2 regions of the Frankia sp. Mgl5 genome follow, and region 2 is predicted to be linked to the other one. Evidence: riboswitches for the same ligand, from Rfam matches in the RefSeq annotation. Region 2 holds a riboswitch; the other holds the start of a gene.

Region 1 (4,410 bases), on a different contig from region 2:
AGCGTGCGCCGTCGTCCCCACCGCCCCGTGCGTCGTGGGGAGCGCGCCGACCGACTGGACGGCCCAGCACGAACCGCGGCGCGCGAGAGCACCCGGGTGGGCCGGCGGACGCCCCGGACCCGGTCGGGCGGCGAGCCGGATCGTGGCCCCTCGACGGCGGTGGCCCGGAACCCGGCGGACCGCCCGGCCACGCCGGGCGACAACGAGATGGACGCCCACCGAGGCGCGCACCGCACCGACTCCGGCATCCGGCCCGCCGAGCGCCACGGAACCGAGCGTCGCGGACGGACGGACCGCCATCACGTGCGCCGTGGCCGCGTGCGCCGTGGCCGGCGTTCCCGCGACGACATCCAGGTCGGCCGCGGCCGTCGCTCCCCGGGCCCCAGGAGAGGCGGTGGGGATGGCGGTCGTCAGCGGCAGCGGCTCGTAGCGGACCAGCTCGGCCATCACCTCGGCGAGGAGGTCGACCAGTCTGATGTTGAGCGCCCGGCAGATCGCGGCCAGTACCTCCGAGGAGGCCTCCTTGCGACCGCGTTCCACCTCCGAGAGGTAGGGCATGGAGACCTGCGCGGCCTCGGCGACGTCCCGCAACGTGCGGCCCTGCGCCTGGCGGAGCCGACGCAGCACCCCACCGATCAGCCTGCGCAGCGGCGGCGCGACCGGCTCCGCAGGCGGGCCGGCGCTCTCGGGCCGGTAGCCGGCAGCCCGTGTCGGAGCGACACCGCCACCCGCGGCCGCCGTTCCGGCGATCATCGTCAAGCCCGCCACCTCCCTGCGCGACAGTGCCCCGTGCGAAGCGTACGCGGGCAGCCGGGCCCGGACGACGGACATCCGCGAGTCCGCGCACCATGACGAGAACATCCGCGCCCGTGCCGGTTCAGGTCCCGCAGGGGCTGGAGTACGCGGGCAGGCCGGCGCTGTCGTACGCGTGGCCCGGCGCGGGCACACGACCGCGGACGTGACCGGCCGCCATGTGCTCGGCGACCCAGGGTGGCAGCGCGCGACCGTCCGATGCCGGAGCCCAGCCTCCGTCGCCCAGGTCGCGGTACTGCTGGCGCGGCCCGCGGCCGACGAGCTCCGCCAGCCCGGCCAGCAGCCTGTCGACGTCGGCACTCGTCGAGCTGATGCCGACACTCGCGCGGATCGCGCCGCCCTCGGCTCCGAGCCGCCCCAGCAGTGGATGCGCGCAGAAGCGTCCGGCGCGTACCCCGACGCCGTGCTCGGCGGAGAGGACGGCGGCGACGAACCCGGGATCGCGCCCGGCGACCGAGAAGGTGACGACCCCGACGGGCCCCGTGGCCAGGGTCCCGTCCGGGCCCTCGCCTCCGGCGGCAGCGCCACCGGCAGCCCCGTCTCCGGCAGCCCCGTCTCCGGCAGCCCCGTCTCCGGCAGCCCCGCCAGCGGCGGGATCGTCTCCGTCGGCCCACAGGGAGTGGATGGTGACCCCCTCGATCGCGCGCAGCCCGTCCACCAGGCGGCGGCGCAGCAGGTCCTCGTGCTGGTGCAGGTCGCGGGCGTCGAGCGCGCCCAGCAGCCGGCAGGCGGCCGCGATCGCCGTCGCGCCGAGGAGGTTGGGGCTGCCGGCCTCGTGCCGGGCCGGGCCGTCCGCCCAGGCCACGGCGGAGCTGGTCACCTCACGCACGGCGCCCCCGCCGGCGAGATAGGGCGGGGCCGCCGCCAGCCAGTCCGGACGTCCGACGAGCACGCCGGCGCCGAACGGCGCGTACAGCTTGTGCCCGGAGAACGCGAGGTAGTCGATGCCGAGCGCGGCCATGTCGACCCGACGGTGCGGGACGAGCTGGGCGCCGTCCACGAAGACCCGCGCGCCGGCCGCCCGCGCCAGCCGGACGATCTCGGCGAGCGGCGGCACCTCGCCGGTGACATTGGACGCGCCGGTCACCGCGACGAGCGAGGTCGGTGCCGTGTCCAGGGCGGCGGCGAGCGCGCGCAGCGTGTCGGCGCGGGTGGGCGCGGCGGGCACCCACCGGCAGCCCGGCCGGGACCGCCACGGGAGAAGGTTCGCGTGATGCTCCAGGTCGAACACGACGACCCCGCCGGGCACGGCGTGGCCCGGGTCGGACGTCCGCGCCGGGCCGGGCGGCTGCTGCGGGAGGCAGCGGGCGAGCAGGTTCACCGAGTCGGTGGTGTTCCGGGTGAAGATCACGACGTCGTCCGGGCGGCCGCCGACGAACGTGCGCACGGCGTCGCGGGCCCCCTCGTAGAGCGCGGTGCAGACCGCGGAGGAGTAGCCGGTTCCGCGGTGCACGCTCGCCGAGTACGGCAGGACGCGCTCGACGTGCTCGGCGACCCCGCGCAGGCAGGGGGCGCTGGCGGCCTGGTCGAGATTGGCGTACGGGACCTCGCGTCCGTCGGCGAGCGGAACGGGGATGCCGGCCCCCACCACGTCGAGCAGCGCGCCGACGGCGGCCCCTTCCCGATCAACGTCGGGAGACGTGGTGGCATACGAAAAGGACACGACGAAGCCTCCTTGGGCCCCGGTGGACCCAGAGGGGGTCCGCACTTGCCGACGGCGGGTTCGCCGCGGGCCTGGTCACACCCGGGGCACCCCACCGCGGAGGAGGGTTGCCGGCCAGCAAGCCGGGGCTTGACGCTGGCGCTCAGGACCTGGCGAAAACTGTAGCAGCCTGTGCCGGACGGACACCGCAGAGACACCGAGACCGGGCCGAAATACCCGGAGCATCCAGCGGACGGCGAATCGCGCGCTTCGACCGCGAGCCGCGAGCCGCGAGCCGCGAGCCGCGAGCCGCGAGAAACTATCCGGAGCGCCCGGCGGACTGCAGGCGGTGGGCGAGCGCGGTGTGGCGCTGCCCGTGGCCGGCCGAGCGGACCGCCTGCCCGATGGCCCGGCGCGAGCCGACCAGGACCACCAGCTTCTTCGCCCGCGTCACCGCCGTGTACAGCAGGTTGCGCTGCAGCATCATCCATGCGCTGGTCGTCAGCGGGATGACCACGGCCGGGTACTCGCTGCCCTGCGAACGGTGGATCGTCACCGCGTAGGCGTGGGTCAGCTCGTCGAGCTCGGTGAACTCGTAGTCGACGTCCTCGTCCTCGTCGGTGCGGACGGTCAGGGTCTGGTTGTCGTTGTCGAGCGCGGTGACCACCCCGAGCGTCCCGTTGAACACCCCGTTCGCGCCCTTGTCGTAGTTGTTGCGCACCTGGGTGACCTTGTCGCCGACCCGGAACACCCGGCCGCCGAAGCGGCGCTCGGGGCGGTCCGGCAGGCTCGGCGTGAGTGCCTCCTGCAGCGCGATGTTGAGCGCCCCGGCGCCGGCCGGGCCGCGGTGCATCGGCGCGAGCACCTGGATGTCGCGCCGCGGGTCGAGACCGAACCTGGCCGGGATCCGCCGCGCCACCACCTCCGCGGTGATCCGGGCGGCGTCCTCGGCCTCCTCTGCGACGAAGAGGAAGAAGTCGTCCAGGCCGCGCACCAGCGGATGGTCCCCGCGGTTGATGCGGTGCGCGTTGGTCACCACGCCCGACTCGCTGGCCTGGCGGAACACCTGGGTCAGCCGCACGTGCGGGATCGGCGTGCCGGTGGCGAGCAGGTCGCGCAGCACCTGCCCGGCACCGACGGAGGGAAGCTGGTCGACGTCGCCGACCAGCAGCAGGTGCCCGCCCGGGGGGACGGCCTTGACCAGCTTGTTCATCAGCAGCAGGTCGACCATGGACGCCTCGTCCACCACGACGAGGTCGGCGTCGAGCGGGCGGTCCCGGTCGTAGGCGGCGTCGCCGCCGGGACGCAGCTCGAGCAGCCGGTGCACCGTCGACGCCTCGTGGCCGGTCAACTCGGCGAGCCGCTTGGCGGCCCGTCCGGTCGGGGCGGTGAGGACGACCTTCGCCCGCCGGGCGCGGGCCAGCTCGACGACCGAGCGCACCGTGAAACTCTTCCCGCAGCCGGGCCCGCCGGTCAGCACCGCCACCCGGGAGGTGAGAGCGAGGGTGACCGCCTCGCGCTGCGCCGCCGCCAGCTCGACCCCGGTGCGGGTGTGCAGCCAGCCGAGCGCCTTCTCCCAGTCGACGGCGGCGAACGCGGCGAGGCGGTCCTCGTCGGCCCGCAGCAGGCGCAGCAGCTGCCCGGCGACGGAGATCTCGGCGCGGTGGAACGGGACGAGGTACACCGCGGCGACCGGCTGCTCCGGGTCCTCGCCGGGGACGTCCTCGCGCACCACCCCCTCCTCGGTGATCAGCTCGCCGAGCCCCTCGATCACCGCGCCGGTGTCGACGCCGAGGATGCGCACGGCGTCGGCGATCAGCCGGGTCTCGGGCAGGAAGCAGTGGCCGCTGTCGGTGGCCTCGGAGAGGGTGAACGCGAGCCCGGCCTTGATCCGCTGCGGGCTGTCGTGCGGGATGCCGACCGCCTGCGCGATGGTGTCCGCGGTGCGGAACCCG
Region 2 (4,410 bases):
CAGGCTGGTGCGCACGGTGCGCCCGCCGGCGGTGACGGTGTCGCCCACCACCTCGGCGCCGAGGATCTCGGCGCAGCAGTCGCGGAAGGCCGCCGCCCACGCCGGGGCGAGGAAGCCGAGCCGGTCCGCCCCGAGCATGCCGTGCAGGATCGCCGCGGACACGTCGTCGGGCAGCATCCGGAAGTACTCCGGCGGGGACCACGGCGTATGGCTGAAATGGGCTATCCGCAGGTCCGGCCGCATCTGGCGCAGCCGGGCGGGGACCAGCGTCAGGTGGTAGTCCTGGACAAGCACGCACGCCCCCGGCGCCGCCAGCTCGGCCAGCGCGTCCGCGAACGCCGCGTTGTACGCCTCGTAGGCGGCCCAGTCCTTGCGGAAGGACGCGCCGAAGCTCGGCTCCGTCGCCGGCGCGTGCAACAGGTGCAGGACGAACCAGAGCGTCCGGTTGGCGACCGCGTTGTAGGCGCGGTCGAACAGCACGCGGTCGAGGTCCAGCATCCGCACCGAGGCGCCGCCGGTGTCGTAGCCGCTGCGGTCGATGCGGCCGCCCGGAGCGGAGCGGGCGGCCCGCCGGTCGGCGTCGCTGAGGGCCGCGCAGACCCAGACGATCTCCCGGCCGTCCTCGGGCGTGTCCTGGACGACCTGGGCCAGGCCGCTGACCAGACCGCCGCCGCCGCGCCGGGGATGCAGCAGGCCGTCGTCGCCGACGACGAACGACACCGGACCCCGGTTCGACGCGATCAGCAGATCGGCCTGGGCCGGGTACTCGCTCCCGGGCGCCGTGAACTCCCCGATGCCCGGCATGTGACGCACACAGCGGAGCGTAGGCCATCGGGTGCCCTGTCGGGGCGCCACCCGCAAGCACCGCGGGTGCGCGCCGCCGGAATGCCGCCCGGCAGTGCCGCCGCGACGGGGCCCGCGGTCAGCCGGCGCCGAGCGCGGCGCGCACCGCGGTGGCCCAACCTGCGCCGAGCGGGCCGTCCTCGACCACCACGTTGTCGTAGGCCGGGAGCAGCGCGGCGATGTCCGGGTGGCGCACCGCGTTGGCCACCAGGTGCATCCGCCCCACCGAACGGGCCATCGCGAGATCACTGGCGGAGTCGCCGATGGCGATCGCCTCGGCCGGGTCCACCCCGCGCCGCCTGAGGTCGTGCGCGACGGCGTCGCCCTTGCTGACGCCGTCCGGCACCAGGTGGTAGACGTGCGGGTGCACGCCGAGATCGGGCATGTGCGCCGGTGAGATGAGCCCGTTGTCGCGCATGCTCAGCCAGCCGAAACCGGACTCGGCCAGCCAGCCGTCCACCTCGGCGACGTCGATCCGGCCACGCAGCATGACGTCCACCTCGCGGCCGGTGTGCCAGGGGGTGTGCAGCTCCAGGCGGCCGGGGTGCAGCTTGATCAGCTCGTCGAGCAGACTCTCCGGCACCCGCTCGAACGAGTCGGGCATCGCGCCGCGCAGGATCTCGGTGTCGAGCCCGGTGTTCCATCCGATGATCGCGCCCAGCTCGCCGATGAACCCGTCGGCGCCGAAGATCCCGGCGGCCTCCACGAGCTGCGGCCTCGTCCGCCCGGAGACCAGCACCAGCGCGATGTCCGCGTCGTGCAGGTCGACGAGTGCGCGGGCGGGGTCAAGGGTGGTGTCGCCGCCCTCGGCCCGGAAGAAGCAGCCCCGCGGGCCGACCATCGTTCCGTCGAGATCGGTGTAGACCACACGAACGCTCACGCTTCGGGCTCCCTGGTGTCGGTCCGGCGAGATCGCGGCCGGCGGCAAGCGGCCCAGGTGACGCGGGCACACGGCCCCTCGACCCGACCGCAGCCCACCTCAGGACGTGTCATCGAAGCACCTGTGGCACACGGCAAACCGCTGGAACTCCGGTGCACGCCTGTCCGCACGCGGTCTACAGTACGGACAGACAACTTCATCTGGCTCATCCAGAGGGGCAGAGGGAACGGCCCAGCGAAGCCCCGGCAACCACCGTCGCATCCATGCGCGGCAGGTGCTAATTCCGACCCGGGACGCAGCCGGCTCCCGGGAAAGATGAGGAGTTCCGCATGACTCTCGCGCCCGAGCGCGCCACTCTCCCGAGCCCGGACGCCGCCAACCCCGCCGTCTCGCTGTCCTGTCGTCACTGCGGTGCCACCTACCCGCTGTCGGCCACCCACGTCTGCGTCGAGTGTTTCGCGCCGCTCGAGATCGCCTACGACGAGGACCGGCTGCGCAAGGTCACCCGGGCGTCGATCGAGGCCGGGCCGTCCAACCTGTGGCGGTACGTCGGCCTGCTGCCCGCCGGGCACGTCGCCGAACGGCGCGTCTCGCTCGACGCCGGCTGGACCCCGCTGCGACCCGCCCAGCGCCTCGCCGCCGAGCTCGGCATGCGCACCCTGTGGGTCAAGGACGACAGCGCGAACCCGACCCACTCGTTCAAGGACCGGGTCGTCTCGGTGGCCCTCACCGCCGCCCGCGAGCTCGGCTTCCACACCGTCGCCTGCGCGTCCACCGGGAACCTCGCCCAGTCCGTCGCCGCCCACGCCGCGTCCGCCGGCCTGCGCTCGGTCGTGCTCGTCCCGCACGACCTGGAAGCCGGCAAGACCGTGTCGACGGCCGTGTACGGCGGCACCCTCGTCGCGATCAAGGGCAACTACGACGACGTCAACCGGCTGTGCAGCGAGCTGGCCGGCGAGTACGAGTGGGCGTTCGTCAACGTCAACGTCCGGCCGTTCTACGCGGAGGGCTCGAAGACCCTCGGCTACGAGGTCGCCGAGCAGCTCGGCTGGCGCATCCCCGGCCAGGTCGTGGTGCCGATCGCCTCCGGCTCCCTGCTGACCAAGGTCGACAAGGCGTTCGGCGAGCTCGGCCGCCTCGGGCTCGTCGAGCCAACCCCGTACAAGGTCTTCGGCGCCCAGGCCGCCGGCTGCAACCCCGTCGCCGCCGCCTACGCCCGCGGCGCCGACACGGTCGCCCCGGTGAAGCCGTCGACGATCGCCAAGTCCCTCTCGATCGGCAATCCGGCGGACGGCCCCTACGCCCTCGACGTCGCCCGCCGCACCGGCGGCGCCATCACCGACGTCACCGACGACGAGATCGTGGACGGCATCCGCCTCCTGGCCCGCACCGAGGGGATCTTCGGGGAGACCGCCGGCGGCGTCACCGTCGCCTGCCTGCGCCGCCTACTGAACGAGGGCCTCCTCGACCCGGACGTCGAGACGGTGATCTACAACACCGGCGACGGGCTGAAGACCCTCGACCCGCTGGTCTCCACAGGTGGCCCCACCGCCACGATCCCGCCTTCGCTCTCCGCGTTCGAGGCCGCCGGCCTCGGCGACGACTAGCCTCCCGCTCTCCCCGACGAAGCGTCGGCCCCGGCCCCGGCCCCGGCCAATCTCCACCATTCGGGCACTCGAGAAAACCGTGGCGGGTGAGTGAGTCCATGGACTCACTCACCCGCCACACATCTGCGCGGGCCAGGCAGCCGGTCCGGTGGGCCCGAGGCCGGTGGGCCCGAGGCCGGAGTTGGGCACCGTTCTGGGCCGAGAGCAGTGGTGGGCCGCCCGGGGCCGGAGACGAACTGGGCCGTAGCCGGACGGTGGGCCGTCCCGAGTCGTCCGGGGAGGAGTCCCGAGTCGTCCGGGAGGAACGGAGCGGGGTGGGACGAACCTGGTCCGGCTGGCGGGTGGGGTCGGGGGCGTTGTGCGCGTAGCAGGGTGGGGGTTGTACGCGGGTGGTCCGGCGGGTGGTCCGGATGGGGCTGTTCGGCACCGGTTCCGCCTGGGGTCACGCCGATTTCCTGCCAGCGTCACCGCAGGCGGGAAGGCCTTCGGGGCCCGCCGCCACGCCGGTGGGACACGGGGGGCGAGCTTGCACTCACCCATACCGAGTGCTAAACAGGAGTTGGCACTCTCCCCATGGGAGTGCCAAGGGCTGAAACGACGAGGCTTCCTGGTCATCCTTCCGTTCGCACGGGGGCCGGGTCGGAGCCGTCCGTCGCGGGCGTCGTTGTGGCCAGGCCATCGAACTGCCATCCCCCTGGGAGGACCCAGACACCATGCCGAAGATCATTGCCTTCGACGAGGAGGCACGGCGCGGCCTGGAGCGCGGCATGAACCAGCTGGCCGACGCGGTCAAGGTCACGCTCGGCCCCAAGGGTCGCAACGTCGTGCTGGAGAAGAAGTGGGGCGTCCCCACGATCACCAACGACGGCGTCAGCATCGCCAAGGAGATCGAGCTCGAGGACCCGTACGAGAAGATCGGCGCGGAGCTCGTCAAGGAAGTCGCGAAGAAGACCAACGACGTCGCGGGTGACGGCACCACCACCGCCACGATCCTCGCCCAGGCTCTGGTGCGCGAGGGCCTGCGCAACGTCGCCGCCGGTGCGAACCCGATGGGCCTGAAGAAGGGCATCGAGGCCGCCG

The links. Region 2 has a riboswitch for S-adenosylmethionine ahead of thrC (threonine synthase). Riboswitches for the same ligand answer to the same signal wherever they lie in the genome.
Region 1: linked by a shared signal. The riboswitch ahead of MXD62_RS14275 (aminotransferase class V-fold PLP-dependent enzyme) and the one ahead of thrC (threonine synthase) in region 2 are both predicted to bind S-adenosylmethionine.

The regions. Positions count from the first base shown of each region.
Region 1 is NZ_JALKFY010000613.1:54,356-58,765, reverse strand. It holds gene MXD62_RS40695 (helix-turn-helix transcriptional regulator) at 1-753, opposite strand, end outside; gene MXD62_RS14275 (aminotransferase class V-fold PLP-dependent enzyme) at 878-2,476, opposite strand; SAM riboswitch class IV at 2,513-2,626, opposite strand; gene MXD62_RS14270 (ATP-dependent RecD-like DNA helicase) at 2,775-4,410, opposite strand, start outside.
Region 2 is NZ_JALKFY010000675.1:184-4,593, reverse strand. It holds gene MXD62_RS22770 (trehalose-6-phosphate synthase) at 1-804, opposite strand, end outside; gene MXD62_RS22765 (HAD hydrolase family protein) at 923-1,723, opposite strand; SAM riboswitch class I at 1,926-2,045, shown strand; gene thrC (threonine synthase) at 2,053-3,330, shown strand; partial or broken gene MXD62_RS22755 (TCP-1/cpn60 chaperonin family protein) at 4,044-4,410, shown strand, end outside.